Regions from separate parts of the Pseudoalteromonas sp. SR45-4 genome, predicted to be linked through region 1. Evidence: predicted binding sites of a transcription regulator. Region 1 holds the regulator's gene; each other region holds the start of a gene.
The links. Region 1 encodes sigma-54, which starts transcription at its own class of promoters, with help from an activator protein. Its sites were predicted from a motif close to GTTGGCACGNNNNTNGNNT; they were not measured.

Region 1 (8,174 bases):
TCATCAAGACCCGCTAAACCTAATAAGTGATGCTCTGCGTCTTCACGAATTACATCAACAATGTCATCGATAGTAACACGGCCAAGTAGCTGGGCGTTGTCGTCAACTACTGGGGCTGATATCCAGTTATGACGTTCAAATAACTGCGCCACTTCGCTTTCATCCATCGAAATAGGAATAGACTCACAGTCTTCATCCATCAGGTCGTGAACAATTTTTTCGGGCGAATTGGTTAGTAAGGTACTTAACGATAAAGCGCCTAAAAAACAGTTATGCTTATCGACAACGTAAAGGTCGTCGGTACCCTCAGGGAGTTCGCCGCGCAGACGAATGTAACGCAGTACCACATCTAGGGTTACATCAGGGCGAATGGTTACTGTATCTGTGTTCATCAGCGCGCCAGCAGAGCGTTCCTGATAGGAGAGTGCTTGCGTAGCACGTTCTCTATCTTGAATGTCCATGGCGCTAACCACGTCTTTATAAACCGTGTCAGGCAGGCTTCGCAGTACTTCACCTAAGTCATCGTGGCCCATGTCTTCAGTGGCAGCAGCAATGTGCTTAGGTTCCATTTGGGCAATAATGCCTAAACGTACATCTTCAGAGAGTTCTTCAAGGACATCACCTTGTACATCTGGATCAACTAATTGCCAGAGCAGGCGACGAACTTTATGTGGTGATGATTCTAGTAAAAGTGCGGTATCACAAGGAGCTGTTTTTGCCAGCATGCGCCTAACTTGAACAAACTGGCCACTATTGAGTGACTTGGTCACTTGTTGTAATTGTTGTAGTGGATAGTCTTGTTCGAAAGTTTCGGGCATTGGCGTCCTTAATTTATTTTTATAACGTTAGGGAAGAAGTTAGTCATTAACTTCGTTCAGTTTATCTTACTTTTTTTAGCCAAACTAGCTTAAGGTTTCACTAACCCTATATTTTAGCTCGTTTACTTGGTTTAAATAAAGTGCCTACTATTCTTGTTCGTTAAAGCGCTGCGCTATTAATTGGCCAACGGCATGTAAAGCATGCTCTGCATCGGGTCCTTCGCACACTACTTTTACTTCTTTACCTTGGCTGCTTTCTAGTAACATTAAAGCCAGTACGCTATCGCCAGCGGCTTCTTTTTCATCTTGAAATAAGGTAATAGATGCGTCAAATTGTACCGCTAATTGTGCTAATACGGTAGCAGCTCTAGCATGCAGGCCTAGCTTGTTTTTTATTAAAAATGTATTTTCTAAGCGCATAAGATACTCTACTTAAGCTGAACAGATGATTATTTAAATTGAATTATTTTTCTTGCTCGCGATGGCGAATTTTTACATTAGGGTGAGACATAGCAAAGCTTTCACCAATTGTTTGCGCTAAATAAACTGAGCGGTGCTGACCACCAGTACAACCAATAGCAATGGTTAAATAACTGCGATTATTACGCTCTAGGTGTGGTAACCACGTTTGTACAAAGGTTTGAATTTGCCAAGTGAATTTTTGCACAATACTATGACTAGCTAAATAATCTTTTACAGGTTGATCTAATCCAGTTAAAGGCTTGAGCTCCGGTTCCCAGTGTGGGTTTGGTAAAAAACGCGCATCAAAAACATAATCAGCACCTTTGGGAATACCATGCTTAAAGCCAAACGACTCAAAGGTAATGATAAGCTGTTTGTCTTTTTTACCGAGTATGGTTTCACGCATAGATTCAGCAAGTTGATGCACACTTAAATCGGTTGTATCAATGACATGATCAGCCTGCGTTACGAGTACATCGAGTAATTCTTTTTCTTTTTGTATTGCTAAATCTAGCGGTAGCGAATCAATCGAAAGCGGGTGCAAACGACGTGTTTCTGAATAACGGCGGATTAATGTTTGATCGTCGCTATCTAAATAAAATAACGTTGGTTTAGCAAAGTCGGGCAAGTACTCAAGAATATCGTTAAACTGCTGCTGGTCTTTAGGCAGGTTACGCACGTCTATACTAACGGCTATTTTATCGTAGTTATCAGAGACACTGCGCACTAATGAAGGCAGCAAATTTACCGGAATATTATCTACACAATAGTAACCTAAATCTTCTACAACACGTAAAGCAACTGACTTACCAGAACCTGATCGGCCACTTATAATAATTAATTCCATTTACCACCCCTTTATTAGTAACTAGGATTGATTCAAAATAACTTGGTATAACGCTTCATCAGACTTTGCCGCACGCAATTGCTTACAAAACTCTTTATCGTTTAGTTTATCAGCTATTGTGGCTAGTGTTTTCAAGTGCTGCTGGTTATCGCCATCGGGCACTATAAGCGCAACAAAAATATCAACTGGACGATTATCAATTGCATCAAAATTAATAGCGGTTTCGCTTATTAAAATTAAGGCAAGAGGCTCTTGTGCCCCGCTCATACGGCCATGTGGAATTGCTATTCCTCGGCCAATACCGGTACTACCTAACTTTTCTCTTGCCAATAAAGCAGTGAGAATATCTTGCTGAGGTAAATACGGCATTTTTTTATGCGCGAGTTCACTGATGAATTCTAAAATTCTTTTTTTACTATTAAAAAGGACCACAGCTTTGCTGCAGTCCTGGCATATAAGTGAGCTTAATTTCATAGTGTTAGTGTCGAGCAAACTTCTCTTTGTGTTTAATTACTTGACGATCGAGTTTGTCAATCAACGAGTCAATGGCAGCGTACATATCTTGGTGTTCGGTCGATGCAAATAGCTCAGCGCCACTTACAAAAATTGTTGCTTCAGCTTTTTGACTTAATTTTTCTACATCGAGAATAACATGCACATTAGTTATGTGATCTGAGTGTCTTTGCAGCTTTGCAAATTTATTATTTACATAGTCTCTTAATGAGTCTGTAATGTCTACATGACGACCAGTTAAGTTTAGTTGCATCAGCATTTTCCTCTTTGTTGTACGTCTTAAATCAAGCTTTTACGTTGATTCGACGGGGGAATAGCCAGAGATTCGCGATATTTTGCAATTGTCCGTCTAGCTACTTTAATTCCTTGCTCAGCCAATATATCTGCAATCTTGCTATCACTCAATGGTTTGGCTAAGTTTTCTGCAGCTATCAACTTTTTAATCAAGGCACGTATGGCAGTTGATGAACATTCGCCACCATTTTCGGTGCTTACATGGCTTGAAAAAAAGTACTTAAGCTCAAAAATGCCACGTGGAGTGTGCATATATTTTTGCGTAGTGACCCGTGAAATAGTCGACTCGTGCATTTCAACTATTTCGGCAACATCGTTTAAAACCATAGGTTTCATGGCTTCTGGGCCATGTTCAAAAAACGCTTGTTGCTGCTTAACAATACAATTAGTTACTTTCAGGAGGGTTTCGTTTCTACTTTCTAGGCTTTTAATAAACCATTTAGCTTCTTGTAAGTGCGAGCGAATAAATTGGCTGTCACCGCTGGATTTTACTGTACGAGACATAGCCGCATATTGGCTGTTAACACGTATTTTTGGCATGCTATCTGGGTTTAGCTCTACCACCCAGCGGCCTTTTATTTTTTTAACAGACACGTCAGGTATAACGTATTCAGACTCTTCTCTGACAATAGTATCCGCAGGCTTAGGATTAAGCGTATGAATAAGTGTCATTATTTCTTTAAGCTCTTCTTCTTTGAGCTTAGTTTTTTTCATTAACGTACGATAGTCGCGAGCAGCGAGTAAATCGATATGATCAGTTAACACCATTTTTGTTTCGTTAATATAAGGGGTGTCTTTATCAAATTGATTTAATTGAATGCATAAGCATTCTTGCAAGCTGCGAGCTGCAATACCAACAGGATCAAATAATTGAATGCGCTTTAGCACTGCTTCTATTTCATCTAGTTCTACTTCGTGTTCGTCGTCAGTTTCTTGGTTAAAGCTTGCTAAAAGGTCTTCGCAACTGAGGGTTAAAATACCAGAGTCATCTACGGCTTCAACGATAGCTATGGCAATAGCTTCGTCGGTAGGGCTAAAAGGGGTGAGCTGTAATTGCCACATTAAGTATTCATGCAGGGTTTCGGTTGATGCACCTTGATAAATAGATTCATCTTCAGGCATTGGCCCTGATGAAGAGGCAGGCGCTGCGCTCATATATTCATCCCATGATACATCCATGGCCATGTCGTCGCTTATGGTGTCTTTATTTAGTGCTTCGCCGCTATCTTGCTCATACTCGCTTGGGGTGTCGTCAGCAGAGGCGCTAACAGTAATGTCATCTGCTTTTTGCTCGTTTTTACCTGCTGATTCTTCCGTGTAATCTTGTTCATCAACTTCAAGTAATGGGTTGCTATCAAGTGCTTCTTGTATTTCTTGCTGGAGATCCAAGGTACTAAGCTGCAATAAGCGAATAGCCTGTTGCAGTTGCGGAGTCATTGTAAGTTGCTGGCCCATGCGCAGCTGTAATGATTGCCTCATTTATCTCTAACAATCCTTATAAATTGATATGATTAATCTTAGCAGATGCTTATAGTAATAACATAAATATTACAGTTTGAACTGCTCGCCTAAATAAACATCACGTACTGTTTTATCGTTTAATACAAATTCAGGAGTACCAGATGCAATTAGCTCCCCATGAGAAACAATGTAGGCTTTTTCACAAACATCAAGGGTTTCCCTTACATTGTGGTCGGTAATTAGTACGCCAATACCACGATTTTTAAGGTGTTCTATAATTTTTTTAATATCGAGTACTGAAATAGGATCCACGCCAGCAAAGGGCTCATCAAGCAATATAAATTTAGGATCTGCAGCTAAAGCACGTGCTATTTCTACGCGGCGACGTTCACCACCAGATAGCGCCATACCTAAGCTGTCGCGAATATGTTGCAGGCTAAATTCGTCCAATAAACTATTTAGGGTTTCTTCCCTGGCTTGTTTATTTAGTTGCTTACGCGTTTCTAAAATAGCCATTAAATTTTGATACACAGTGAGCTTTCTAAAAATAGAAGATTCTTGTGGTAAATAACCAATACCTAAACGAGCACGGCTGTGCATAGGAAGTAAGGTAATATCGTTATCATCAATTAATATTTTACCTTTGTCGCTAGGAACTAAGCCTACAATCATGTAAAAGGTAGTGGTTTTACCTGCGCCATTTGGGCCAAGTAAACCAACAATGCTGCCAGCTTTTACTTCAAGTCCTACATTTTTAACAACTTCACGGCCTTTATAGCTTTTTGCTAATAGCTCTGCTTTTAATGTACTCATGGCTGACCTTTATTGAGTTTTTGTTCTTTTTTTACGTCTATAGGCACTAAAATAGTGTGTACCCGATCAGTTGAGTTTTCATCTTTTTCAGCACTTATAAGCTGTTGCTCTATATCGTAGGTGATGCTTTTAGCCGTAATTTTTTGCCCAGCTTGAGAAATGTTTGCATCTCCTACCAGGGTTAAAAAACGTTTCGCTACATCGTAACGTACTTCGTTAGCGCTGGCGCTCATGACAGTACCATCTGCTTGCTTTTCTTCAAAATATGCAGGACTGCCCGTGGCAATTAATAGTTGTTTATTATCGCCAAGTTCGTCGCGCTTATGTACTTCTAAACGATCGGCGGTGATACGACGATTGCCGTGAATTATCTCGACATTTTTTTCAAAAATACCAACGTTTTCTTTTAGTTGACCTTCTTGTCGGTCAGCACTAATAGAAATTTGATTAGCTAATGGGGAAGTACTTTGCTCTGCCGCATTACTATTAAATACAAGTATAAGCGATGGAATAATAAGTATTTTTGCAAGGTTATTGGTCATAATATAGTGTTCGCGTATGGTTAATTAGTTTTATCACCTCGGTTGTTAAATTGGCTTCAAGGCCTTTACCGGTGATCTTTAAATTCGGTCCAGTTATAATAACGGGCTGTTCGCTGCGCATAGTGAGTAGCATTATATCTACTTGAATATTGTCGGCGGTAATTTTGTCTATCATTGCGCCATCAATTAAGTTTTGGGCAGTTACATTACCCTCTAAAATTAATTGTCTTTCATCGTAAAGTGTTGCTTCATCAGCATTGATACGCCACGTTTTTTGTCTGTCGTCGTACAATATGAAAGTAGGTTTTTCGAATAAGGTAAATCCTAGCTGCTCGTAAAGCTCCGTTTTAACCGCAGTTACTTTATGGCTAATTTCACCGTTTTCGTCAAAAGCTGTTTGTTTTAGCTCAATGGCGGTGTAATCGGGTTTAGCTATTACTTCTGAGTCGGCTTTAGCAACCGTATTTACCTGAGTAAAATAAGGGTACCAAAGCCAAACCATACAGGTGATGAATAAAACGCTTAAGACTATGCGCGCTATATTCATGAACTGGTGCCTTGGCTAGTTAATGGTTTATTGTTTTCAAGCATAAGTAAGTCGGTTAGCTCTCTTACTGCACCAAAACCACCCGGCATTCGCGTAGTGTAATGTGCTAAGCGTTTAATTAGTGGGTGCGCGTCGTTTACTGCGACTGCAAAGCCAACTAACTCCATAACAGGCATATCAGGGCCATCATCACCAATATAAGCAATTTGCTCATCGCTCAAATTAAGCTTGTTTTTAAGTTCTTGGTAGGCAATAAGCTTGTTTTCTTGACCTTGATAAATATGCTGCACGGTTAAGCTGGTCATACGTTGTTGTACTATTTGCGAGTGCCTGCCGGTAATAACCGCTACTTCAAAGCCGCTGTTAATAAGTGCTTTAATACCAAAGCCATCTTTTGTATTAAATGCTTTTAGCTCTTCACCTTGGTTGCCAAGATAAATTCGGCCATCAGAAAATACACCATCAATGTCGCATATAAGTAGTTTTACTTTTTTTGCGCGCGCTTTAGCGTCATCACTTAGCGCTTGATAGAGTTCTTCAAATTGCATTTATAATACTCCTGCTTTAAGTAGGTCTTGCATATTGAGTGCCCCAATAGGCTGATTATGCTCATTAATAATAATTAAGCCATTAATGCGTTTATGTTCCATGATATTAAGCGCTTGCGCAGCAAGCATATCTTGGGTTGCCGTGGTACACGATTTAGTCATTACTGCATCTATTGACGTGGTATGAATATCAACGCGTTGCTCTAAAATACGGCGTAAATCACCATCGGTAAATAACCCAGCGAGTTGCTGATTATCGTCAACTATGGCGGTCATACCTAAGCCTTTAGCTGTCATTTCAATCAGCGCATCTTTAATAGTTTGCGAAGTAGTTATAATAGGCGTATTTACACCGCTGTGCATAACATCTTTTAAGGTGAGCAGTAATCGCTTCCCTAAACTGCCACCGGGATGCGATAGTGCAAAGTCATCGGCAGTAAATCCGCGTGCTTCTAACAGTGCTACCGCCATTGCATCGCCCATAGCGAGTGTTGCCGTGGTACTGGCTGTTGGTGCTAAGCCTAATGAGCAGGCTTCTTTTTCTACTTTAATGCATACATGCACGTTAGCAAGTGTGGCCATGGTTGATTGTGTATTTCCTGTCATGGAAATAATTTTTGCACCAAGGCGTTTTAACACTGGAATAATATTAAGTACTTCACTGGTTTCGCCTGAGTTAGAAATAAGCATAACGACATCGTTTTTAGTGATCATGCCCAAATCGCCGTGGCTGGCTTCGCCTGGGTGCACAAAAAAAGCAGGGCTACCAGTGCTTGCTAAAGTTGCCGCAATTTTATGGCCAATATGCCCCGACTTACCCATACCAATAATTATAATACGGCCGCTGCAGTCATACATAAGCTGACATGCCTGATGAAAATTATCATCTACATATTGTTTTATATCAAAAAGTGCTTGGCGCTCGATATCAAGAACACGTAGCCCTTGCTCGATAAAACTTAGCTTGGTCATAGACAACTCTTACCCTATTTGACTAAAGATGTAACCTTGGTAAATCAAAAATGCGCTTAGCAGTAAACCACCTTCTACTCTATTGATACGCTGAGCGCCTCTAAAGTTCAATGACATAACAATAAGTGCCAAGGTTGCTGCAATCATAATCAGTACATCACGATTAGCAATAGAAGGGTCGATTATCGATGGATTGATAATACCGGCAAGTGGTAACACGGCTAAAATATTAAAAATATTTGAGCCCACAATATTACCCAGTGCTAGGTCATCTTCATTTTTAAGCACACCTGCAACAGACGCTGCCAGTTCTGGTAAACTGGTGCCAATAGCAATAATAGTTAAGCCAATTACCAA
Region 2 (8,174 bases), on a different contig from region 1:
CATGCCGTCAGTAAATTCGCCGTTACCGTCTGGTAGTAAAGTAATGTTTTGCGCTTCTTGATGCTCAGCCCATGCGTTCATTACAAAGGTGTCGTTTACCGATAAACATACAATTTCGTCAACGCCGTTTTGCTTAAATACACCAGCCAGTTCGTTGTAACGTGGTAAATGAGTAGACGAACACGTTGGTGTAAATGCACCCGGTAGTGAAAATACAACAACCGTTTTACCTTTAAAAATGTCGTCTGTTGTTACTGATTTCCATTCATCGTTTTGACGAGTTGCAAATGTAACGCTTGGGATTGTTTTGCCTTCAATATTGTTTAACATAATTTTTGTTCCTCTTGATTTGTTGATAGCCATTATGGCGGTGATTTAAATATAGTTCCAATCGTTTGTTTGTATTAAACTGATAGGTATAAGCTATCAGTCTGGTAATGAATATGAACTTAAAAGATTTAGAGTATGTAAAAGCCATAGCGCACTTTAAGCACTTTCGTAAAGCAGCCGATGCGTGCTTTGTAAGCCAGCCAACATTAAGTGGTCAAGTAAAAAAACTCGAACAGGAGCTAGGTGTTACTTTATTTGACCGCTCTACTAAACAGGTAACATTAACCGCTAAAGGCGAGCGTTTATTAACACAAATTAATGTTATTTTAGAACAAACACAAATACTTAAAGAGCTTGCTGCTACGTCAAACGAGCCGCTACAGGGTAAGTTAACTATTGGTATTATTCCAACCATTGCGCCTTATTTACTGCCGGTATTACTCACTTCAATGAAAGAGGCGTTTATTAATAGTCGCTTTTCGTTTATTGAAATGCAAACCGCTACAATTTTAGAAGCGCTAGATAACGGTGAGCTCGACTTTGCAATTTTGGCTGATGTACCCGAGCTAAAAAAGTACCATAGCGTTAATTTATACAAAGAAGATTTTTTAGTGGCTGTATCACACGATAATTCATTAGCTCAGCAAAAAAAAGTAGCGCTGCGCGAATTACAAGGATGCAGCCTATTAATGTTAAGTGATGGCCATTGCTTTAAAGATCAAGCCCAACAGTTTTGTTTTTCGGCAGGAGTTAATGTGTCGAGCCAGTATCAGGGTAATAGTTTAGAAACATTACTGGCGCTGGTGGCTATGGATGACGGGGTTACATTTGTGCCTAAATTGGCTTGTACTGAGCGCGTAGGGGTTAATTATTTAGCTATTTATCCTAATCAGCAGCGCAATATAGTATTTGCATGTAGGAAGCATTACCCGCATTTATCGGGGGTTGAACAATTGGGTGAATGGTTGTCGGCTCACCCTAATTTAAAGGCTAAATTAACTAAAGTCTTGAATTAAAGGTTTTGGCTAACTATTTCGACTATATCGTTAATTTGCACGCCCGGAAGTGGTGCATTATTAATGCTTACCGCAATGGCACTTTGTTGATACAACTGCTCAACACGAATGCTATTAAGGGTAATCACTTTATGTGGCATAGTATTGCCTAACGCGTCTGTTAGGTAATTGTGGTGCGCTATGCTAAGTAGTTGGCCTTTTTTAAGGCCGTGCGCTTTACCTAAGTTAATCACTATGTTGCCCTGATCAAGGTGCATAATTTTTCCTTGAGTAGGCAAGCAAGCCATAGCTGATTGTAAATCGTAACTTAGCGTTTGGTTTATATCGTTTATGCTTTGCCCATAGGGTGATTGCCAAAACATACTACTGTTAACATCAACAATAGCGGTTTTTTCAAATGGCCAAATAGCTTGGTTTTTATAGCTATTTTGCCAAAGCTGTTCATAAGTAGTGCCATCAAAAAGGGTAAACTCTATTTGATAACTACGTTGATAGCTTTCGTCTTGCCAAAAGGCATAGTCGCTATTGAGCTTATCGCTAGTTGATAGATTGGTTATTTGGCTTAATAAAACGTACTGCGCGTTACTACGCGAGGAAATATCTTCTAGTTGCGCATTAGAGTAGTCGTGTTGCTGCGAAAAATACTTATCGACCTTTATTGCGTTGTTGTAATAAGCAATAGGTACAGCGCTCATTTTTGACTTTTGCAATGCGGTATAAATATTTTTGCTAACCGCTTTATCTATGTCAAATATTTGACCCATGCGGGCTTGTTCACGATGATTAAGCTGGCTTTGGGTAACGGCCACAAACTTTTTAAAACTACTTTGTGGGCATTGCTCTGTTTGCGCAAAAATATCTAAGCGTAGTGTAATAGCTAGCTGATTATTATGACGTTCTTCGCTCACAAGTTCTATTTTTTGAATTTCGCCATGGCTGCTTATTTTAAGCTGATCTTGCATTAGCACGCCGTCTACTAAGGTTTGTACCGAGCTTACCCGCGCACCAGAGAACACTAACGCTTGTGTAATGGCATCTTTAATTGCTGCAGATTTAGCTGCGCCTACATCGCTACTTTTAACTTGTGCATGGCCGGTCGACTCATACCACTGCGCTGCAGTAAAAGGCGAAAACGTTAATAAAGCAGTTGCGCTTAATCCTGCAAATACCGATGATAAAAACGAATTCATACATTTACTCCAGTTAAATTTTAGCTATTAGCATAAGTTATACAGCAAGGAGCGTACCAATGTTATATATGAGTAAATACCACTTAAGTGCCAATGGCATTAAACCTGCATAAGTATCGTATAATTATTTAATTTGTTTTTTAGGGCTAGGTACTATGCGAGTAATGCCATTACTTATCACGTTAGGATGCATAACCTTAAGCGGTTGTAGCAATATGTTTGATAAGCACGTTGAATACAAATATGTAGAGCCAAACAACTACCCGGTATTAAAAGCCGTGGGTTATGCACCTATTAGCCTGCAGTCGGGTGTTAATAAGTCGCAAAAGCAGTTAATGGCTATTAAAGCTTCTAAGCTAGAAGCGTATCGAGAGCTTGCAGAGCAAGTGTATGGGCAACAAATTACCGCAGGTACTACAGTTGCAGGTTCAATAGCACAAGACGATTACCTACAAAGCAAAGTGCAGGGCATTATTAAAGGCGCACAAGTTATAAAAGCCTACGCGGTAGACGACACCTATATAACTGAGCTTGAACTAAATATGAAGCGCGTGCACGACCTGTACATAGGCGAAATTAAACCCCGAGAAGTTAAAAAAGTAACTTATTACTAGCCCCCTAAAAACGTTAGTAACTCTAAAAACAAAAAAAGCCTTAGCTGATCAACAGTTAAGGCTTTTTTATTATGTAGGACGTTATTTTAAATTAAGCTTTTAAATTACGTACCAAGTTATTATCGGTGTTTATTACACTACCGGCTTGGTCGTAGGTCATAGAAGAGGGGGCACCAATTAAAATATCTTTTAATTGTTTAACGCTTAATTGTGCTTGATGCGCTGCGTGGGCATTTACTTCATTTTGCTTTTGGCATTGCTCAAGCTTGCTGCGTATTAGTTTAATTAAATCGGTGATCTCGGTTGTTTGCTCATCGTTATTGGCAATCAACTTGTTGAGCTCTTTATCGAGGTTGCTTAGCGTGGTTAAAAAAGACATTTTTTGTTGGGCAATTTCTTTTAAACCTTCACCACGGCGCGAGGCAATAGATGTTAGCTCGTCATTTAATAAAATATTAAGCGACTCTAAGCAATTGTGTTGCTCATTTAGTTTAATAGTAATTAAACTATTGTGATCAGCCATAAACGTTAAACTCAAATTCAGCTAGGTTTTTTGCAAGTTTTTCGCTGTCTATTTGGTATTTACCCTCAGTGATTGCTTTTTTAAGCTCTGCCACTTTATCGGTATCAAAACCAGGAGACTGCTGCGCTTTATCTTGCAGAGTTTTCAGCTGTTTAGCTTGCGGGGTTAAGCTTACAGAGTCGCTGGCAGCTTTAGGCGCCGAAGACTGTGCAGCTTGCGTATTTGCATTATCTCTTTGTATATCAACTTTTTGCTGCTTAGTGTTAGTTAACACATTTGCTTGTTGATTACTTTTATTAACTTGACCTACCATAATATTAAACCTGTATATTACCCAACTAATGCCAAGTTATCGGCATATACATAAGATACTTTAGTATAAATTTAAATTATATATTAACTTGTACAGACTCTACACCATCTACGCGTGCATTTAAAACTTTACCGGTTTTTTTGTTTTTTACTTTAACTTGCTCGCCAAGGCTACCATCCTCAAGTGCAATACCGGTTGTTTTAACTTTTAAGCCCTTAATATTAGCATTAATATTTACAGCATCGCCTTTGCACACCATGCATATTTGGCTAAGTAAAAGTGGCATTCCGCTGCGTATATTTCGTTTACTTCGGCTGCCTATTAATAATGCTGGGTTATCTAAATATTGTACTCTGATAAAGTGAGTTGAGCGCATTTCAATACTTAAATGCGCCGCAGTTATTACTTCGCCGCGAGCTAAATTTACATTAGCAACTACAACAGGAGCCGTTTCGGTTACTCTTACGTGTACATACTGGGCCCAGTTGTTAGTGTCGTTACATTTTATTTGTAATGTTACTTGGCGATTAAAAGGCGGATCGCTGGGGAGTAATAACTCAGGCTCTGATTCGCAACTGCGATCGGGAGTGCGGGGGTCGAGCGGTAACGCACTAAGCTGTATTTTATTTTCATCAAGGTTGTTAATTTGCGCAGCAACATGAGTTATAGCCATTTGTTGTAATATGTCTTTGCTAAATACTTTTGCCTCTAAAGGCAAAGTTAAACAGAGGCTAGTAAGAACATAAAAAACACTGTATCTTCTGATTTTTTTTAACAAACTCATAATGTTTCGGCTATGCTTATAGGTTAAAACAGGGTATAAATATTTAGCGTCAAAAAGTAGACGCTCCCGTTGTATTATGTGACTTTATAGATTCAAAGCAATTATCGTTCCGTATAGTTTGTTTTTTAGGAGATTTGAATGGCAGGTATTTTAGACTCAGTAAACCAACGAACCCAGTTGGTGGGGCAAAACCGCTTAGAGCTACTACTATTTAAACTCAGAGGGCGTCAGCGTTTTGGGATTAATGTGTTTAAAGTGAGAGAGGTACTGCAATGTCCTCCTCTTACCAATATGCCAAAATCAAATGCTTACATTCGTGGTGTTGCCCATATTCGCGGCCAAACTATTTCGGTTATCGACCTTTCTATGGCTGTGGGTGGGCGTCCAATTGAAAATATTAAAGACAGTTTTATAATTATTGCTGAATATAATCGTACCGTTCAAGGCTTTTTAGTTGGCGGTGTAGAGCGTATTGTAAATATGAACTGGGAAAAAATAATGCCGCCACCGCCAGGTGCAGGCCGGTATTCTTACTTAACTGCTGTAACTGAAATAGAAAACGAATTAGTTGAAATTTTAGATGTAGAAAAAATATTAAACGAAATTTGCCCAGTTAATACCGAAGTAAGTGCCGATGTTGCGGCTACACAAGGTGACATTAAAAAAGATTTAGGCGAGCGAATTGTTTTTATTGCCGATGACTCAGCAGTAGCACGAAACCAAGTTAAGCGAGCATTAGAGCCACTTGGCGTTCAAACTGAGCTTGCCAAAAATGGTAAAGAAGCACTTAAGCGATTAAAAGAAATAGCCGAACATGACTGCGTAAACGATATTACAGAACGTGTAGGGTTACTTATTTCGGATGTAGAAATGCCTGAAATGGATGGCTATACATTAACCGCCGAAATAAAAGCCGATCCTAAATTGGCACCATTACATGTTATTTTACATACCTCGTTAAGTGGCGTGTTTAATCAGGCCATGGTTGAAAAAGTAGGTGCAGATGACTTTATTGCAAAATTTAATCCCGACGAACTCGCAACAGCAGTAAGAAAATGGGTTCATTGTGATTAATAAATATAGGTGTTATTGATTTGAATAGTAAAGATTTACAGCAAAGTGAATACGATCAATTTCGCTTATTTTTAGAACAACAGTGCGGTATTGTATTAGGCGAAAACAAACAATACTTGGTTAAAAGCCGTTTAGCGCCGTTAATGAAGCGATTTAATGTTGAGTCTTTGTCACAGCTAGTAAATAAAACCTTGGGTTTGCATGAGCGCCAATTACGCGCTGCAGTGGTTGATGCAATGACCACCAATGAAACCCTATGGTTTAGAGATCAATATCCGTTTGAGTTATTAAAAACTAAACTGTTTCCAGAGTTTAAAGGGCTTAACAGGCCATTAAAAATATGGTCTGCGGCAAGCTCTTCTGGTCAAGAACCATATTCAATTGCTATGTCGGTTGCTGAGTTTCAGACAAGTTCTCCTGGGGTTTTACGCATGGGAGCGCAAATAGTGGCTACCGATATATCAAATACTATGCTGGATATGTGTAAACACGCCGAGTATGACGCGTTAGCACTAGCAAGAGGGCTCTCGGCCGAACGCCGCAAAAAGTTTTTTAAAGACAGCGGCAATGGTATGGCTCAGGTTATCGACCCAATAAAAAAGCAGGTTAACTTTAGACACCTTAATTTACTCGACTCATACGCGCTTTTAGGCAAGTTTGATATTATATTTTGCCGCAATGTGTTGATTTACTTTGCACCAGAAGTAAAAGCAAAAATTATTGCTAAATTTTCTCAAGCACTTAACCCTAAAGGTTATTTACTTTTAGGTGCGTCGGAATCAATGAGCGGTTTAAGTAATGATTTTGATATGGTTAGATGTAACCCTGGTATTATTTATCAAAAGAAATAACTGCAAGTGTGAAGTGTGAGCAGTTTGCACATTTTAAGCATTATTTTAAACGACGCATTTAGCGTCGTTTTTCGTTTTAGCGATAAGCAAGTAATTAGCCAAGCTTTGTGTATTACCAAGCACTGTGTATAAGTTATAGCTTCGCACCTCCCCTTATTTAAAGCGCATTGTGCCAATATATTTAAGCAAGTATATCCACAAAAAGGCTATGAAGTGCTGCACTTTAGAGAGGTAAAACTACTAGATTATATGTTTAAGTTACTCCTCATTTCCCTCATTGTTTTCACTTTGTGCAAAATAATATTTAAATGCTTTATTCACAAAGAGGGCGCTGCGCTTTAGAGAAGAAAAAATAGATAAATTATCTGTTTAAATCACTGCTCATTTACTGCCATTCGCATCCATTGTGCAAATGTGCTTTAGAGTTTTTAACTGCTGGCATTTTTTATAATAACTGTATTGGCTCATATCAATTTACTTATTGCCTTAAAATCTCCCTAAAACCTGCACTTTAAATAGCTATGTTTAATTAGCTTAGTAAATAACTTTAAACAAAAATTAGTTAAATGGCTTATTTCTTGCTTTGTTCAAGCTAAGTCAATTTTTTGGAGATGGTTATGGCTATCAGTTTTGATAAAGCGCTTGGTGTGCACCCGCATGCTATGTTGATCCGTTCGCAAAGAGCCGAAATGCTCGCTACCAATATCGCTAATGCTGATACGCCGGGCTATAAAGCAAAAGATATAGACTTTGCCTCTGCACTAAAAACGGCAAAGTCACACCAACAAGGCGGCAATAGTATGGTCAGAACCAACAGTAAACACATTGCCGGTGGTAGTAAAGAAGTAGGTGGTTCAGAAATGTTTCGTAATGCAAATCAACCAGATACAGGTGATGGCAACTCAGTTGATATACAGGTGGAACGAAACTTGTATGCACAGAATGCTATGGAGTATCAGGCCAGCTTGCAATTTTTAAGCGGCAGATTTAAAGGTCTGAAAAAAGCACTCGGTAGCCAAGGATAATAATTATGAGTTTATATAATGTTTTTGATATTGCTGGTTCTGGTATGAGCGCACAAAATGTGCGTTTAAACACCACCGCAAGTAATATTTCTAATGCGAATACTATTAGTTCTTCTCAGGATAAAACTTACCGAGCGCGACAACCTGTATTTGCTGCTGAGCTTACTAAAGCTTCAGCATCAGCAAGTAATCCACAGGGCTCCGCTGTTGGCGTTAAAGTATTAGGTATTGTTGAGAGCAACAAACCATTACAAATTGAATATAACCCAAACCATCCAAGTGCGGATGAAAATGGCTATATCTATAAACCCAACGTTAATGTTGTTGAGGAGATGGCAAACATGATTTCTGCCTCTCGTTCGTATCAAACAAATGTGCAAGTTGCCGATGCAGCAAAGCAAATGTTAAGTAAAACACTGCTGCTAGGCCAGCGGTAACAGAGGGTAGGTTATGA
Region 3 (8,174 bases), on a different contig from region 1:
AAACTCCAGAAATATCCCAAAGTGTATCGCCTTTTTTCACAACATACTGTTTAGGTGCATCTTTTTTTATTTTTAGCACATCAGCATAAGTATAGAATGCAGCACCTAATGCAACGATAATTGCAATTAATGGAGATTTCATTGGGCTTCCTTGTATTGTTTTTTCATTATTATTGACCAAAACCTGTTAAAGGGGAACGCGAATGGCTAAAATAAGAGCATACAATACCCTAAATTAAGCATAAGTGTAAAAGGTAACTATGGCTACGTTAGAAGTTTTAAGATTCCCAGATGAACGTTTACGTACAATAGCACAAGAAGTTGCACATGTTGACGACCAAGTCCGTGTGATTATAAAAGACATGCTAGAAACTATGTATGATGAAAATGGCATTGGTCTTGCTGCCACACAAGTTAATATTCATCAACGCATTGTAGTGATTGACGTATCAGAAGAGCGCAACGAACCACTGGTATTAATTAATCCACAAATCATTAAAAAAGACGGTACAACCGTAAGCGAAGAAGGCTGCCTTTCTGTGCCTAACTCTTACGCAAAAGTTGATCGCGCAGAAACGGTTACTGTTGCCGCGCTTAACGAGCAAGGCGAAGAATTTGTACTAGATGCAGATGAACTACTAGCTATTTGTATTCAACACGAACTAGATCACCTTCAAGGTAAGCTTTTCATTGATTACTTATCGCCATTAAAGCGCCAACGTATTCGTAAAAAGCTTGAAAAAGAAGCCAAATTTGCAGAATAGTAATAAGCACCTTAGGAAAACTCAGTGACTCAACCATTACGCATTACATTTGCCGGTACGCCGGACTTTGCCGCACGTCATTTACAAGCGCTGATACAAAGCGAACACCAAATAGTGGGTGTGTATAGCCAGCCAGACCGCCCGGCAGGTCGTGGTAAAAAATTAAAAGCCAGTGAAGTCAAAGAGCTCGCACTTGAGCACAACTTACCGGTTTTTCAGCCACAATCACTAAAAACAGAAGACGCCTTAAATGAGCTTACTAGCCTTAATGCCGACATCATGATTGTAGTGGCTTATGGCTTAATTTTACCTAAAGCCATTTTAGATGCGCCGCGATTAGGCTGTTTAAATGTGCATGGTTCTATTTTACCACGCTGGCGTGGTGCTGCCCCGATTCAACGTGCTATTTGGGCAGGTGATGAACAAACCGGCGTCACCATAATGCAAATGGATGAAGGGCTAGATACTGGCGACATGTTACATATAAGCCGCTGCCCTATTAGTGCCACCGAAACCAGTGCCAGTTTATATACTAAATTAGCTGATCTTGCCCCTGGTGCACTTATTGACACTATTAACAACTTAGCGAATGGTAAAATAACCCCTGAGCCACAAAATGATGCCGCGGCTAATTACGCTAAAAAGCTCTCAAAAGACGAAGCCAATATTGACTGGTCTATGAGCGCGGCGCAAATTGAGCGTAACATTCGCGCGTTTAATCCGTGGCCGGTATGCTTCACCCAAATGGGAAGGCAGCCAGTAAAAATTTATCAAGCACATGTTGTAGAGCAATCAAGCAACCAGCCTGATAATAACGGGCGCGTTCTGTCGAGCGACAAAAATGGCGTTATTGTAGGTTGTGGCGAACATGCTTTATGTATTACGCAATTACAACCGCAAGGTAAAAAACCAATGGCAATTAACGACTTTTTAAATGGTCGTAGTGACTGGGTTACTCCTGGCACAATATTAGGCGAAAATAATGAGTAATGTTCCAAACGTACGAGCGCTTGCCGCTGAAACTTTATATAACGTAGTTGATAAAGGCGCTTCGCTTAATCAAGAACTACCATTTGCCAGCCAAGGCTTGCCACCTAAAGATAAAGCCCTGCTACAGCAAATTTGCTATGGCGTTTTACGCTATTTACCAAGCCTTGAAAACTACTGCCAACATTTAGTTGAGGAGCCGTTAAAAGGTAAGCGTAGAATATTTCAGTTTTTATTGTATGTGGGCATTTACCAACTACAACACATGCGTGTTCCGCCACATGCGGCAATTTCAGAAACTGTAAATGCACTACAACAATTGCGTGCTTTGGGTTTAAAAGGACTTATTAACGCTATTCTACGTAGTTTTCAGCGCCAACAACTTGAGCTTGAAGAAAAAGCCAAACTTATTCCGGTGTGTTTATACAATCATCCAAACTGGTTTATCAAACAAGTTAAAGAAGCTTATCCTGATAGTTGGGAAGATCTGCTTGCAGAAAACCAACAGCAAGCGCCTATGTGGCTGCGTGTAAATCAAGCGCAATACAGCACGCAAGAATACAGCGATATGCTAACAGCTAACGATATTGAGCATACACTTAACCCTGATTTTATAGATGGGATAAAGTTAGCTAAACCACGAGATGTATTTTCATTACCCGAGTTTGATACCGGTGCTTGTTCTGTACAAGATGCTGCTGCACAGTTAGCTGCGCGCTTTTTAGAGCCTAAAGATGACGACACTATTTTAGATGCCTGCGCCGCGCCGGGTGGCAAAACCTGTCATATTTTAGAATTGGCCGATGCTGAGGTACTTGCCCTTGATAGCGATGCAACTCGCCTAGAGCGTGTTAAGCAAAACTTAACTCGTATAGGCTTAGGTGCCGACCTACAATGTGGTGATGCATCACAACCACACACTTGGTGGGATGAAAAACAGTTTGATCGTATTTTACTCGACGTACCTTGCTCGGCTACCGGTGTTATTCGCCGCCACCCCGATATAAAGTGGTTGCGTCGTGCATCAGACATTGCCGATTTAGCAGCATTACAAGGCGATATACTCGATAGTATTTGGCCGCTTCTAAAGCCAGGTGGCACCTTGGTATACGCTACTTGTTCAGTACTCCCTCAAGAAAACCAACAACAAGTTGCTAAGTTTTTAGCTAATAACAATGATGTTGAGCATATTCCTCTACATGATAAAGACACGCCCACCACACCTGGTTTACAGTTACTTCCTGGTGAAAGCGATGGCTTTTATTACGCTAAACTAGTTAAAAAAATATAACCTATACAGCACACAACAATTAGCTATCTATCTTATTTTAGATAGCTAATACTTCATAGCAATAGGTACTTATAACACTGGTAAATAATGAAAATAATCATACTCGGAGCTGGCCAAGTAGGCGGCACACTAGCTGAAAATTTAGTTGGTGAACAAAACGAAATAACGGTCGTTGATATTGACGGCAACCGCTTACGCGAGCTTCAAGATAAGTATGACCTACAAGGCGTTGCTGGTCACGGCGCTCACCCAGATGTACTTCGCAGAGCCGGTGCGGAAGACGCCGATATGATTATCGCGGTAACCAGTTCAGATGAAGTAAACATGGTTGCCTGCCAAGTTGCGTATAGTATTTTTAATACCCCGACTAAAATAGCCCGAATTCGTTCTGAGCAATATTTAAAGTATCGTGAAAAGCTGTTTCATAACGATGACTTGCCGGTCGATCACTATATTGCTCCTGAGGCATTAGTAACTAAGTACATTCGCCGCTTAATAGACTACCCAGGCGCATTGCAAGTGCTGCAGTTTGCCGATGGCATGCTCTCTTTGGTTGCTGTAAAAGCTTACTATGGCGGTTTATTAGTAGGTTATGCGCTATCTACGCTTAAACAGCATATTCCCAATGTGGAAACTCGTGTAGCCGCTATTTATCGCCAAGGAAAAGCGATAAAACCTCTAGGCACAACAATTATTGAAGCCGATGATGAAGTGTTTTTTATAGCAGCCACTAAACACATCCGCGCCGTTATGAACGAACTCCAAAGGTTAGAGCGTTCATATAAAAACATTATGATTGCTGGTGGCGGTAATATAGGCGCAGGCCTAGCGCGCTCACTGGAAAAAAATCACAGTGTAAAATTAATTGAGCGCAGCAAAGAGCGCGCCGAGCAACTCTCTGAAATGCTCGACAACACGATTGTTTTTTGCGGAGATGCGTCAGACCAAGAGCTATTGTCAGAAGAGCATATAGATCAGGTTGATGTGTTTATTGCGGTAACCAACGATGATGAAGTAAATATAATGTCGGCCATGCTAGCAAAACGTATGGGCGCACAAAAAACCATGGTACTTATTCAACGCAGTGCATACGTTGACTTAGTACAAGGCGGCGATATTGATATTGCAATTTCACCACAAGAAGCCACTATTTCGGCATTACTTACTCATGTTCGCCGCGGCGATATTGTTAACGTATATTCACTACGCAAAGGTGCAGCTGAAGCTATTGAAGCTGTTGCCCATGGTGATGAAAATACATCTAAAGTAGTTGGCCGAACTGTAAGGGATATAAAACTCCCAGCAGGTACTACTATTGGTGCTGTAGTACGTAACGACGACGTGCTTATTGCCCACGACGATACCATTATTATGTCGGGCGACCATGTCATCATGTTCTTAATTGATAAAAAGCACATTAATATTGTAGAAAAACTATTTCAGGTGAGCGCTATATTTTTATAGCAGTACATTGTTGGTACTTTAAACACAAAAAAGCAGCTTAGTTAAGCTGCTTTTTTAATATAGGGTACTAAAGCTTTATTGTACTTTGGAAAACTCTTCTTTAGAAAGCTCGCCATTACCGTCAGTATCTAGCTGATCAAATATTTTTACTAACTGTGTATTTGCCGCAGCTTCTTGCTGAGAAATAACACCATCGCCGTTGGTATCAAAAGAGGCAAAATCCACTGCTGCATAGGCTGCTGCTGAAGACGCTAAAACTAAAATCGCAAGTGATGTATTTAATACTTTCATAATAATCTCCTAAAAATGAGAGGTCCTTCTCAGAAATCCCTGGCTGTGAAAAATAACCGAAAAAGTAATTAGTAGTTAGCAAACTCTGCTTTAGAAAGCTCACCGTTACCATCTGTATCTAACTCTGCAAATTGTGCGATTAAATCGGAATCTACCGACGCTTCACTTTGGCTAATTGCGCCATTACCATCTACATCAAGGGTATCAAAATCACTTGCTGCAAAAGCGGCTGATGACGATGCTAGAGCGATAAGTGCGAGTGCTTTATTTAACTGTTTCATAATTTAATCCTTTACTATGTTATTCAATGCTTTATCAAAAAATTAGATATACTAAGGTTTATACTTTCCTTGTTATTCTTTTTCATAAGCTCCCTTGCTTACTTAGGTTGTCTTTGGCAACACAGAATTTTATCAACCTTGCATTTTGCTTATGCTTTAGAAAATTCTTCTTTTGATAACTCACCGTTTTGGTCAGTATCAAGCTCTGAGAAAATACTCATTAACTCTGCATCAACAGCAGCTTCGCTTTGACTAATTGCGCCATTACCATCTACATCAAGGGTATCAAAATCACTTGCTGCAAAAGCGGCTGATGACGATGCTAGAGCGGTAAGTGCTAACGTTTTATTTAATGTTTTCATAATCAATCTTCCTTCAAAGTTTATGTTAACTGCGATTAAGTGCTTCACTTTAAATCACGTTTAATGCAATACAGCTTAACTATTACAACTTCGATGCCAACATTTAAAACATCAATAACTTCAATTAGTTAAAGGTAACATGCACTTAAAGGTGATAATTAACTGTCTATTTTTGTTGCCTTTTTGCAACACACTTTAAGCCCAAACAATAAGTTCGAACAAATTCAATGCCTTACAAAAAGCAAAAAACGCCACAGATTATAAATACACACTGTAAGGAGACTGTTTAGCTGGGGTATTCAACTCGGTTACAGCTGAATAATTTTTGAAATGAAAATAACCAATAGCTTTTATTTTTATAAATAATTGTTTTTTATCGATTATTTTATTTTTATCAATGCAGGTATGCGTTATTTAAAATTAAATTTAATAAATCGCTATTTTGTTGCAAAATAGCGAAATGTACAGTTACTCGGTTTCTGATTGGAGTATTGAAGGGTCAATAAAGTGATCCCCCATAAAGCTTTTCATTTCTTCTTCGCTGGCTAATAGCTTTATTCCACAGTAAGCACCTTGAACGTGTTCTTTCACGCTACAAATTTCTCCCTGAAAGTCTTTAACTTGCTTATTACTGCTATCGAGGATGATTGAGCATTGCATCCCTTTAATGTTTTCGGCCTGGGCTTTGTCTTTAAGATCAAACTTTACGCCCGTTAGCGAAATATCTTTAATTACCCCGTCGAGTATCCTGTCATCACTAAGTTTTAGCTTGGCCGATAATAAGGTAGGTATACGAGTTTGCGAGCGTAAATCGAATAACTGCACTTGCTTTGGGTAATTAATAAAAAGTAAGCGTGCGGGATGAGATGCAACTGACATTATTTGCTGACGAAAAGCGATAACCTGCCCACCACTTCCCTCTATTAGTGCTCTTACTACCACCATTACCCCATCGTGCAGGTAGTCGCTTGCTGTAGGCAGGCGCTTTGAGCTCGGATAGTTTAAAATAATAAATCGATTTTCGAGCAAACCTATAAACTCTGTTTTTACACGCTTGCTGGCTGTTGGTGTTAAAATTTCAAGATCAACCATGGCACCAGACATTATTTGGTGTAACTTTTCTAGGTTAGTTGTTGGCATATCCTTTTCCCTAATACTCTTTATAAACTAACAATTAAATTATCCGCGCCAAAATGTAGGCGTAAACAGCACTAATAAAGTAAATATTTCTAAACGGCCAAATACCATAGCAATAGTAAGCAACCATTTAGCACCATCACTAATAGACCCATAGTGCGATGCAACATCTCCTAAGCCCGGGCCAAGGTTATTTAAACACGCTGCAGTAGCAGAAAATGCTGTAATGTTATCCATACCGGTTCCCATCAGCGCTAGCATAATAATTATAAACACCAATGCGTACGCTGAGAAAAACCCCCATACAGCTTCTACTACTTTGTCTGGCAACGCTTTGCTGCCTAACTTGATAGAATATATAGCCCGAGGATGCACTAGCCTATTAAGCTCTCGCACGCCTTGTAAGTATAGTAAGAATACGCGCACCACTTTCATACCGCCACCGGTAGAGCCCGCACAGCCACCTATAAAGCTCGAAAATATAAGCAGTATTGGTAAAAATAATGGCCAAGCCGAAAAGTTATCGGTGGCAAATCCTGCCGTACTGCTAATTGAAACAGCATGAAATAGCGCTTGGTCGAGTGTTTCATCGCCATTGGCATACACTTCATGAGACGAAAGCACGGTAAAGCAAATCACCACCAGCGCTAACTGAATACATAAAAACACTTTAAACTCAGGGTCGCGAATATAAACACTGATATTTCTACTTGCTACCGCAGCGTAATGCAGTGAAAAGTTAATGGCTGCAATAATTAAAAAGAACACACAAATAAAGTTAATTACTGGGCTATCAAAATGCCCCATAGAGGCATCATAAGTAGAAAACCCACCAATGGCGACCGTTGAGAACGCATGGCTTATTGCGTCAAACCAATCCATGCCTGCAATCCAATATGCCAAGGTACACGCAAGCGTAATTGACACATATATATACCAAAGGTGCTTTGCGGTGTCGGCAATTCGCGGGGTCATTTTAGAGTCTTTTACTGGCCCTGGTATTTCGGCGCGATATAGCTGCATACCACCAACCCCTAGCATAGGTAAAATAGCAACCGCCAATACAATGATCCCCATACCGCCAAACCACTGTAGTTGTTGGCGATAAAATAATACCGATTTAGGCAAGTACTCTATACCGGTTAGTACCGTTGCTCCGGTGGTGGTTAACCCCGAAAACGCTTCAAATACCGCATCAGCCAGTGATAGGTTTGGCTCTTGTAAAAATATCAGCGGTAAGGATGCAAACGCGCCAAGTACCAACCAAAACAACACAACAATTAAAAACCCTTCCCGCGCTTTTAAATCGCCATCTTCGTGGCGGTTAGGGTAATAAGCCATTAAGCCAATAGTGACACTAAAAATAAAAGCCAAAACAAAAGGAACACCACCACCGTCTTTATAAATTAAAGACACGATTGCCGGAGGCACCATGGTAATACTAAACAGTGCAACAAGTTGCCCAAGGATTTTTATAATGGTACGAAATTGCATTTAGCGTATCGCTTTTATTATTAGTAAGTTTAACGAGTAAGATATTGTCTTACTCTTTAATGGTTAACTCAACCGCGCCGTGGCTTAAATCAAAAATATCTTT
Region 4 (8,174 bases), on a different contig from region 1:
AATTTCAACTGGCTTACAATTTGATTAACAAAATAAATTAGTGAAATGAATGGCCCGCTAAATATGATCTTAATTTTAGATAATAATAACAATCGCTCGATAGGATTATATGCCTCACTTACTTTTATTGGTGAAGCGGTGCAATTACAAACGGAAGCCGACTTTGAGCAAGCATGTAGTAAGTATCAAAGTAAAGAATGCATTGTAATTTTAGGTGCATTGCAGGCGCTTGATCACGAAAGTTTAATTAAACGCTACCCTACGTTTCCTTTTTTACTAATTGGCGAAACACTCAAGCCTTTACTGAGTATTGCTAATGTAGTGGGGTTAATTTGTGAGCCATTTAGCCACGAAATAACCACGCAACTATTACACGACTGCCAACAATATCAGCGCATGTTGCCTATTGAGCACAAACACAGTAAACCACACAATACTTTTGATGGCCTAGTAGGTGAAACATCTGCGGTTAAAGACCTGCGCTTTTTAATTGAGCAAGTAGCAAAAACCGATGCTAATGTACTTATTTTAGGTGAGTCGGGCACAGGTAAAGAGGTGGTGGCGCGTAACGTACATTTATTGTCTAAACGCCTTAAAGGGCCTTTTGTACCAGTTAACTGTGGTGCGATTCCGGGGGAGTTGCTCGAAAGTGAATTGTTTGGCCATGAAAAAGGCGCATTTACAGGGGCAATTTCTGCTCGTAAAGGGCGTTTTGAACTGGCGCAAGGCGGTACACTATTTTTAGATGAAATAGGCGATATGCCGCTGCAAATGCAAGTTAAATTGCTGCGCGTATTGCAAGAACGCAGTTATGAGCGAGTAGGTGGTACAAAAGCGATTCAGGCTGATGTGCGCATTATTGCTGCAACCCATCGCAACCTCGAAACCATGATAGAGCAAGGCACGTTTCGTGAAGATTTATACTACCGATTAAACGTATTCCCTATTGAAAGCCCGTCGCTTACTCAGCGCGCCGATGACATACCGCTGTTATTAAAAGAGTTAATGCGCCGCGTTAATGAGCAAAGTGGCTCAACCGCTAAGTTTACTGAGCGCGCGGTCGAGAGTTTAAAAGAGCATAGTTGGCCGGGTAATATTCGCGAGCTTGCAAACTTAGTTGAGCGAATGGTGATAATGTTCCCGGAAAAAGTGGTAGATGTTCCTGATTTACCGGCTAAGTATCGTTATATTGAAGTTGAAGCCTATGAACCACAGTACCCAGAAGAGTTAATGGAGCGCGATGCTTTTAACGACATATTTAGCACTGACTTTAGCGACTATGACGATGAGCCCGAACACTCTACAGCAGCAGATTCAGGCTTGTTACCCAGCGAAGGGATTGAGCTTAAAGAATACTTAGCCGAGCTAGAAATTAACTTAATTACTCAAGCATTAGAGCGCTTTGATTATGTAGTTGCTCGCGCCGCCGAAATACTCGGAGTACGCCGCACTACTTTGGTCGAAAAAATGAAAAAATATAACTTGTCGAGAGATTAAAAGCTAAGGGTAGCTATCAGGTTTTAGGTGTCAGGGTTCAGGCTTTAGGTAAAAAATAACCAAGCACAGCGTTTAGCTTTTGCTGCGTTAAGCTTGCTGACGCGCGCACTAATTACAGAGGCTTGATTAAAAGCCTGAAATCAGACTGTTTGCCTAGCCCCTAGCTTTTTAACTTCTTCTTTTCTAAAACATTTATTACTGTGATCGTTAACCATACCGCAGGCTTGCATATGGGCGTATACGGTTGTTGGCCCTAAAAACTTAAAACCACGCTTTTTTAAATCTTTAGCAAATGCGCTTGAGGTAGGGGTAATTGCTGGTGTGTCATCATCAGAGTTTAAATTATTTACTTGCGGCTTATTGCCAACAAACTGCCATTGATAGTTACTAAAGCTACCAAATTCTTGCTGAATTTTAATAAAGCATTTGGCGTTATTTACAGTAGCGGCAATTTTTAAGCGATTACGCACAATACCCGCATCAAGCATTAGTCGCTCAATATCTTGCTCGGTAAATGCTGCTACTTTGTGTACATCAAAGTCGGCAAAAGCATTTTTATAACCATTACGCTTTTTTAAAATAGTGTACCAACTCAATCCTGCTTGCGCCGACTCCAGCGTTAAAAATTCAAACAGTTTTTTATCGTCATACACAGGCACTCCCCATTCGTTATCGTGGTATGCAACGTAGTCGGGTTTGCTGGTGTCGAGCCATGAGCAACGGGTTTGCTTGGTCATTATAGTTCCTTAGTTGCGGTGCTTTTATTTGCGCGTCATTTTAATGTCGCGCATTTTTACTGTGTAACTCAATGATATACATGGTAATAAAAGGTGGTATAAATTGTGCATTTGAAACTGTATCTGCATCAATTAGAGATTTGATTATGGCACTTGCTAGTGTGTTAAAACCACAGTTTATTTCTGCAAATCAGTATAACCCATGTTTACTTCAAGAGGAGTATATAGGGGAGTTAAGTGATCTGCGTAAACAGGCTAGTTGGCTTTCGCATTTAGTAGATACTATGCCCGCAGGAGTAATTGTGCTTGATGGTAAAGGTATGATAGCGAAAGCGAATCAAATTGCGATTGATATGCTTGGCGAGCCGCTTGAAGGCGAAAAGTGGTTTAGTGTTATTCAGCGCTCTTTTCGGCCTCAGCAAGATGATGGCCACGAAGTGTCTTTAAAAGACGGGCGCTTAATAAAACTTGATATTACCGCACTTGCCCCAGAGCCTGGGCAACTTATTTTAATGACAGACTTGAGCGAAACCCGCCGCTTACAAAAGCGGGTTGCACATATGCAGCGTTTAAGTGCGCTGGGTAAAATGGTGGCATCTTTGGCGCACCAAGTACGTACGCCGCTGTCGGCAGCTATGCTTTATGCTGCTAATTTAGGTTCAAAACGCTTACCAGAAGCGTCGCGCGATAACTTTCAAACTAAATTAATGTCGCGCTTAAAAGATTTAGAAAATCAAGTAAACGACATGCTGCTATTTGCCAAAAGTGGCGATCAGCATGTGGTTGAGCAGGTGTCTATGCAGCAATTATTAAGCGAAGTAAAAACCGGTGCAGATGCCATGGTAACGCTTAATAACAGTGAGCTTGATGTAAGCTTACCTGAGCCCGACATTGCGATTTTAGGGAATAAAACCGCGCTTGCCAGTGCGATTCAAAACCTGATTCATAACAGTATTCAAATTATAGGCGCTGGGGCACAAGTGCAAGTAAGTGCAATGCGCGATTTGCAAACCCCAGATTTTGTACGCATTAGCGTGAGTGATAATGGCCCAGGTGTTGACCTACAGCAGGTAGATAAACTGTTTGAACCATTTTTTACCACTAGCAGCCAAGGCACAGGCTTAGGGTTGGCGGTTGTTAGCTCTGTTGCTAATGCGCACCAAGGGCGTATTGAGGTGACTAATAATGTACATGGCGGCGCTTGTTTTAATCTGTTATTGCCAATTAGCGCAGCATCTAAATTAGAGGAATCGTTATGAGTAATACTATTTTAGTTGTAGAGGACGACGCAGGACTTCGCGAAGCATTAATAGATACCCTAGAAATGTCGGGTATTGAATGCGTTGCTGCCGACAGTGCTGAGCAAGCAATGTTACTACTTAAAAAAGAATCCTTTTCGTTAGTGGTGAGCGATGTGCAAATGGGCGCTATGAGCGGCCTAGATTTACTGCGCAGTATTAAATTAAATTACCCCGATTTACCGGTCTTAATGATGACCGCTTACGCAACTATTGACGATGCGGTAGAGGCAATGCGCTTAGGCGCGATTGATTATATGGCCAAACCATTTGCACCCGAGGTGCTATTAAATATGGTGAGCCGCTATTTGCCCGAAAAACCTAAAGAAACCGACGGCCCTATTGTTGCCGATCCAACGAGTATTCAATTGTTGGAGCTTGCAAGCAGGGTAGCTAAATCAGACGCCAGTGTTATGGTGCTGGGGCCAAGTGGCTCGGGCAAAGAAGTATTAGCGCGGTTTATTCATGATAAATCAGCGCGTGCTGCAAAGCCCTTTGTGGCTATTAACTGTGCGGCGATTCCTGAAAACATGCTAGAAGCAACATTATTTGGCTACGAAAAAGGCGCTTTTACTGGCGCGATTCAGGCATGCCCAGGTAAGTTTGAGCAAGCACAGGGCGGTACAATTTTACTTGATGAAATTACCGAAATGGATTTAGGCTTACAAGTTAAACTACTGCGTGTATTACAAGAGCGCGAAGTTGAACGCTTAGGGAGTCGTAAAACCATTGCGCTGGATGTACGCATACTCGCAACCAGTAATCGCGATTTAAAACAAGCGGTTGCAAATAATCAGTTTAGGGAAGATTTATATTATCGCCTTAACGTTTTTCCGCTAATGTGGCGGCCATTGTGCGAGCGCCCTGGCGATATAATTGTGTTGGCGAAGCACTTAATTGAACGCCATTTAATAAAAGCTAAGCAGCCGCTGGCTATTTTAGATAAGCAAGCTGAGCAAAAGCTCCTTAGCCATACATGGCCAGGTAATGTGCGTGAGCTTGATAACGTAATTCAGCGTGCGCTTATACTGCGCAATGGCAACAGCATAAGTGAGCAAGCTATTTTTATTGAAAACTTAGCCCCAAGTAACTTTGTAGTAGAGCCAGCAATTAGTGAAAGTGCGTTAACTAGCGCCTATTACGATAGTAAAACAACAGCCATTATTAATGACGAAAAGTCGGGTGATGAAAAGCTTGATGAGCAAACACCGAATGAGCAAAAATCAGATTTACTCGCTCAAGATACAGGCAGTTATAAAGATGAGCTTAAAGATAAAGAGCATCGAATTATTTTAGAAACACTTGCGCGTTGCCAAGGCAAGCGTAAAGACGTAGCCGAAACTTTGGGTATTAGCCCGCGAACTTTACGTTATAAACTAGCGCAAATGCGCGACTTAGGTATTTCACTTCCTGCATAACCTTCAAAAAAGCCCTAAATTCAATACCTTGAATTTAGGGCTGTCAAAACTCTGACTAAGTAAAAACTAACTGTAACACCATGTATTTAAAGCTTTATTTATGTGGCACGTTTTGTGCTTTATTAACCTTAAGAGTTAACTGCATTGTTAGAGACAAATAATGAAAATTCAAAATAGCGCTGTATTTCAAGAAATGCAATCAATGGCCTTAGAAGCGGGCCGTAATAATCAAATTAATAAATTGCCTACGCAAGTTCAGTCTACGTCATCAGCACAATTTGGCGATATGCTTAGCAATGCGCTCAATACTGTGCATGAGTTACAGCAAGACACAGGTCAAAAAGTAAAAGCGGTTGAAATGGGCGACAGAAGCGTATCGCTTGCAGAGGCAATGATTGCTTCGCAAAAATCTTCTGTTGCATTTGAAGCGACCGTACAAGTGCGTAATAAACTTGTTGAAGCTTACAAAGAAATCATGAATATGCCTGTTTAATCAGGTAGTGGAGAATAATTGTGGCGCAATCTAATCAATCTACAGATCTTGCACTTGCTAGTGGCGGTATTGAGCAAAGCGATAGTGACGATCAACAAGAACAAAAGTCGGGCTATTTAAGTGCGTTAAGCGGTGTTGATGTATTGCGTCAAGTTACCCTTATTATTGCACTGGCGATTTGTTTGGCAATTGCCATTTTTGTGATTATTTGGGCACGTCAGCCAGATATGCGCCCATTAGGTAAAATGCCCACCGAAGAGCTAATTCAAACGCTTGATTTTTTAGATGCGCAAAAAATAGATTATCAACTAGATGGCAATGTAGTGTCGGTTGATGAAAGCGAATACCAAAATATAAAATTACTAATGACTCGCGAAGGCTTGGATCAAGGTCCTACTTCTGGTTCAGACATAATAATGCAAGACATGGGCTTTGGTGTAAGCCAACGCTTAGAGCGCGAGCGCCTAAAGCATGGCCGAGAGCAGCAACTTGCCCGCACTATAGAAGAGCTTAATAACATCACTCGCGCCAAGGTGCTGTTAGCTATTCCAAAAGAAAACGTATTTGCCCGCAGAGAGAAAAAACCATCAGCAACGGTCGTACTTACGCTTAAACGCGGACGCTCGCTTAACAGCGAAGAAGTAGACTCTGTGGTGGATATGATAGCCTCAGCAGTGCAAGGATTAGAGCCTGCACGTGTAACGGTTACCGATCAAAATGGCCGTTTATTAAATTCGGGCTCACAAAGCTCACTTTCTGCGCGTTCTCGTAAAGAGTACGACCTAGAGCGTAAGCGCGAGCAAGAATACCTAGAAAAAATTGATAGCATTTTAATCCCTATTGTTGGTTTGAGTAATTACACTGCGCAAGTTGATTTGAGTATGGACTTTAGCTCATTAGAAGAAACGCAAAAACGTTATAACCCAGACCTACCAGCGGTAAGAAGCGAAACCACGTTTGAGGAAAACAACATAGGCGGCTTAGCTGTGGGTATTCCTGGCGCGTTAAGTAATCAGCCTCCGGTAAATTCAGATATTCCAGAAGTAGCAGGCCAAGGCGGCGCAGGAAGTGCTACTTCACCGAGTCGTACGCATAAAGAAGCCACGCGTAACTATGAGCTCGATACTACTATTTCGCATAAGCGCCAACAAAGCGGCACGATTCGCAGAATTAGTGTATCGGTAGCGGTTGATTATTTGCCAACAGTGGGCGAAAACGGTGAAACCACCATGACCCCGCGCTCGGTTGAGGCACTGTCAAATATTCGACGTTTATTACAAGGTGGTGTTGGCTTTGATATACAGCGCGGCGATGCCCTAGAAGTAGTAACAGTTCCCTTTGTACGAGAAGCCGTAGATATGAGTTTTGAAGTACCTTTATGGGAACAAGACTGGTTTATGAAAATAGTACGCTTAGTACTGGCTGCATTGGTTATTATTGTGTTGATTATGGCTGTAGTTAAACCTATGCTAAAACGCTTAATTTACCCAGACAGCACGCTTGATGAGTACGATGAAGATGCACTTAGCTCAGGGGTTGATATTGGCGATAATAGCTTAGATATGCTAAATAAAGACTTTGATTCTGCTTCAGTTGGCTTCTCAAGCGATGGTACACTGCAGCTACCCGATTTACATGGTGACGAAGACTTACTTAAAGCCGTACGTGCCCTTGTAGCTAATGAACCAGAACTATCATCACAAGTAGTGAAAGCGTGGTTAACAGAAGATGACTGATCAAAACCAAAAACAACTCCCAGCAGCTTTCGATGTTGATAAGCTAGATGGCGTAGATAAAGCGGCCATACTGCTATTAAGTTTATCTGAAGAAGATGCAGCGCAAATACTCAAACACTTAGAGCCCAAACAGGTGCAAAAAGTGGGTATGGCGATGGCCGGTTTGCAGGATCTATCGCAAGCTAAAATAAGCGCAGTACATAATTTATTTATAGAGCAAATTCAAAGCTTTAGTACAATTGGTTTTCAATCAGAAGACTTTATTAAAAAAGCGCTTACTGCTGCATTAGGTGAAGATAAAGCCGCTAGCTTAATTGACCAAATAGTAATGGGATCGGGCGCTAAAGGACTTGATTCGTTAAAGTGGATGGACTCGAAACAAGTAGCTAACATTATTCGTAATGAGCATCCGCAAATTCAAACCATTGTATTATCTTATTTAGAGCCTGAGCAATCTGCCGAAATACTGGCGCAGTTTCCTGATAAAGTGCGCCTGGATTTAACCATGCGTATTGCTAACCTTGAAGAAGTGCAGCCAGCTGCCTTGCAAGAGCTTAACGAAATTATGGAAAAACAGTTTGCTGGCCAAGCGGGTGCGCAAGCTGCGAAAATGGGCGGCTTAAAAGCGGCTGCCGATATTATGAACTACCTAGATACCAACGTAGAAGGGCAGTTAATGGACTCTATTCGTGAGCATGACGAAGAAATGTCGCAGCAAATTCAAGATCTTATGTTTGTGTTTGAAAACTTAATGGACGTAGACGACCGTGGTATTCAAGCAATTTTACGCGAAGTACAACAAGACGTACTAATGAAAGCGATTAAAGGCACAGACGATGCGCTTAAAGAAAAAATACTCGGTAATATGTCTAAACGTGCTGCCGAAATGCTTGCCGATGACTTAGAGGCAATGGCACCAGTGCGTATTAGTGAAGTAGAAGCAGCGCAAAAAGAAATACTCTCTACGGCGCGTCGATTGTCTGACTCGGGCGAAA

Region 2: a site for sigma-54 is predicted at 2,613-2,631, ahead of H5058_RS02280 (flagellar assembly protein FlgT). Genes of this name have one in related genera too.
Region 3: a site for sigma-54 is predicted at 5,523-5,541, ahead of H5058_RS12270 (EF-hand domain-containing protein). Genes of this name have one in related genera too.
Region 4: a site for sigma-54 is predicted at 5,052-5,070, ahead of fliE (flagellar hook-basal body complex protein FliE). Genes of this name have one in related genera too.

The regions. Positions count from the first base shown of each region.
Region 1 covers NZ_JACJDO010000001.1:93,024-101,197, reverse strand. The annotation lists gene mgtE (magnesium transporter) at 1-818, opposite strand, end outside; gene H5058_RS00490 (HPr family phosphocarrier protein) at 966-1,238, opposite strand; gene rapZ (RNase adapter RapZ) at 1,282-2,127, opposite strand; gene ptsN (PTS IIA-like nitrogen regulatory protein PtsN) at 2,149-2,601, opposite strand; gene hpf (ribosome hibernation promoting factor) at 2,606-2,893, opposite strand; gene H5058_RS00470 (RNA polymerase factor sigma-54) at 2,920-4,413, opposite strand; gene lptB (LPS export ABC transporter ATP-binding protein) at 4,483-5,208, opposite strand; gene lptA (lipopolysaccharide transport periplasmic protein LptA) at 5,205-5,750, opposite strand; gene lptC (LPS export ABC transporter periplasmic protein LptC) at 5,740-6,297, opposite strand; gene kdsC (3-deoxy-manno-octulosonate-8-phosphatase KdsC) at 6,294-6,845, opposite strand; gene H5058_RS00445 (KpsF/GutQ family sugar-phosphate isomerase) at 6,846-7,817, opposite strand; gene H5058_RS00440 (calcium/sodium antiporter) at 7,827-8,174, opposite strand, start outside.
Region 2 covers NZ_JACJDO010000003.1:38,982-47,155, forward strand. The annotation lists gene H5058_RS02270 (glutathione peroxidase) at 1-330, opposite strand, end outside; gene H5058_RS02275 (LysR substrate-binding domain-containing protein) at 444-1,346, shown strand; gene H5058_RS02280 (flagellar assembly protein FlgT) at 1,343-2,536, opposite strand; gene H5058_RS02285 (LPP20 family lipoprotein) at 2,692-3,150, shown strand; gene flgN (flagellar export chaperone FlgN) at 3,242-3,673, opposite strand; gene flgM (flagellar biosynthesis anti-sigma factor FlgM) at 3,666-3,986, opposite strand; gene flgA (flagellar basal body P-ring formation chaperone FlgA) at 4,063-4,770, opposite strand; gene H5058_RS02305 (chemotaxis protein CheV) at 4,909-5,844, shown strand; gene H5058_RS02310 (protein-glutamate O-methyltransferase CheR) at 5,865-6,695, shown strand; gene flgB (flagellar basal body rod protein FlgB) at 7,313-7,720, shown strand; gene flgC (flagellar basal body rod protein FlgC) at 7,726-8,157, shown strand; gene H5058_RS02325 (flagellar hook assembly protein FlgD) at 8,171-8,174, shown strand, end outside.
Region 3 covers NZ_JACJDO010000028.1:7,762-15,935, forward strand. The annotation lists gene H5058_RS12235 (LysM peptidoglycan-binding domain-containing protein) at 1-142, opposite strand, end outside; gene def (peptide deformylase) at 261-764, shown strand; gene fmt (methionyl-tRNA formyltransferase) at 789-1,754, shown strand; gene rsmB (16S rRNA (cytosine(967)-C(5))-methyltransferase RsmB) at 1,747-3,042, shown strand; gene trkA (Trk system potassium transporter TrkA) at 3,130-4,506, shown strand; gene H5058_RS12260 (EF-hand domain-containing protein) at 4,582-4,797, opposite strand; gene H5058_RS12265 (calmodulin) at 4,866-5,078, opposite strand; gene H5058_RS12270 (EF-hand domain-containing protein) at 5,228-5,440, opposite strand; gene H5058_RS12275 (flagellar brake protein) at 5,909-6,580, opposite strand; gene H5058_RS12280 (TrkH family potassium uptake protein) at 6,620-8,071, opposite strand; gene H5058_RS12285 (YigZ family protein) at 8,121-8,174, opposite strand, start outside.
Region 4 covers NZ_JACJDO010000003.1:62,851-71,024, forward strand. The annotation lists gene H5058_RS02395 (sigma-54 dependent transcriptional regulator) at 64-1,497, shown strand; gene H5058_RS02400 (DNA-3-methyladenine glycosylase I) at 1,638-2,234, opposite strand; gene H5058_RS02405 (PAS domain-containing sensor histidine kinase) at 2,381-3,493, shown strand; gene H5058_RS02410 (sigma-54 dependent transcriptional regulator) at 3,490-4,950, shown strand; gene fliE (flagellar hook-basal body complex protein FliE) at 5,111-5,443, shown strand; gene fliF (flagellar basal-body MS-ring/collar protein FliF) at 5,464-7,179, shown strand; gene fliG (flagellar motor switch protein FliG) at 7,172-8,174, shown strand, end outside.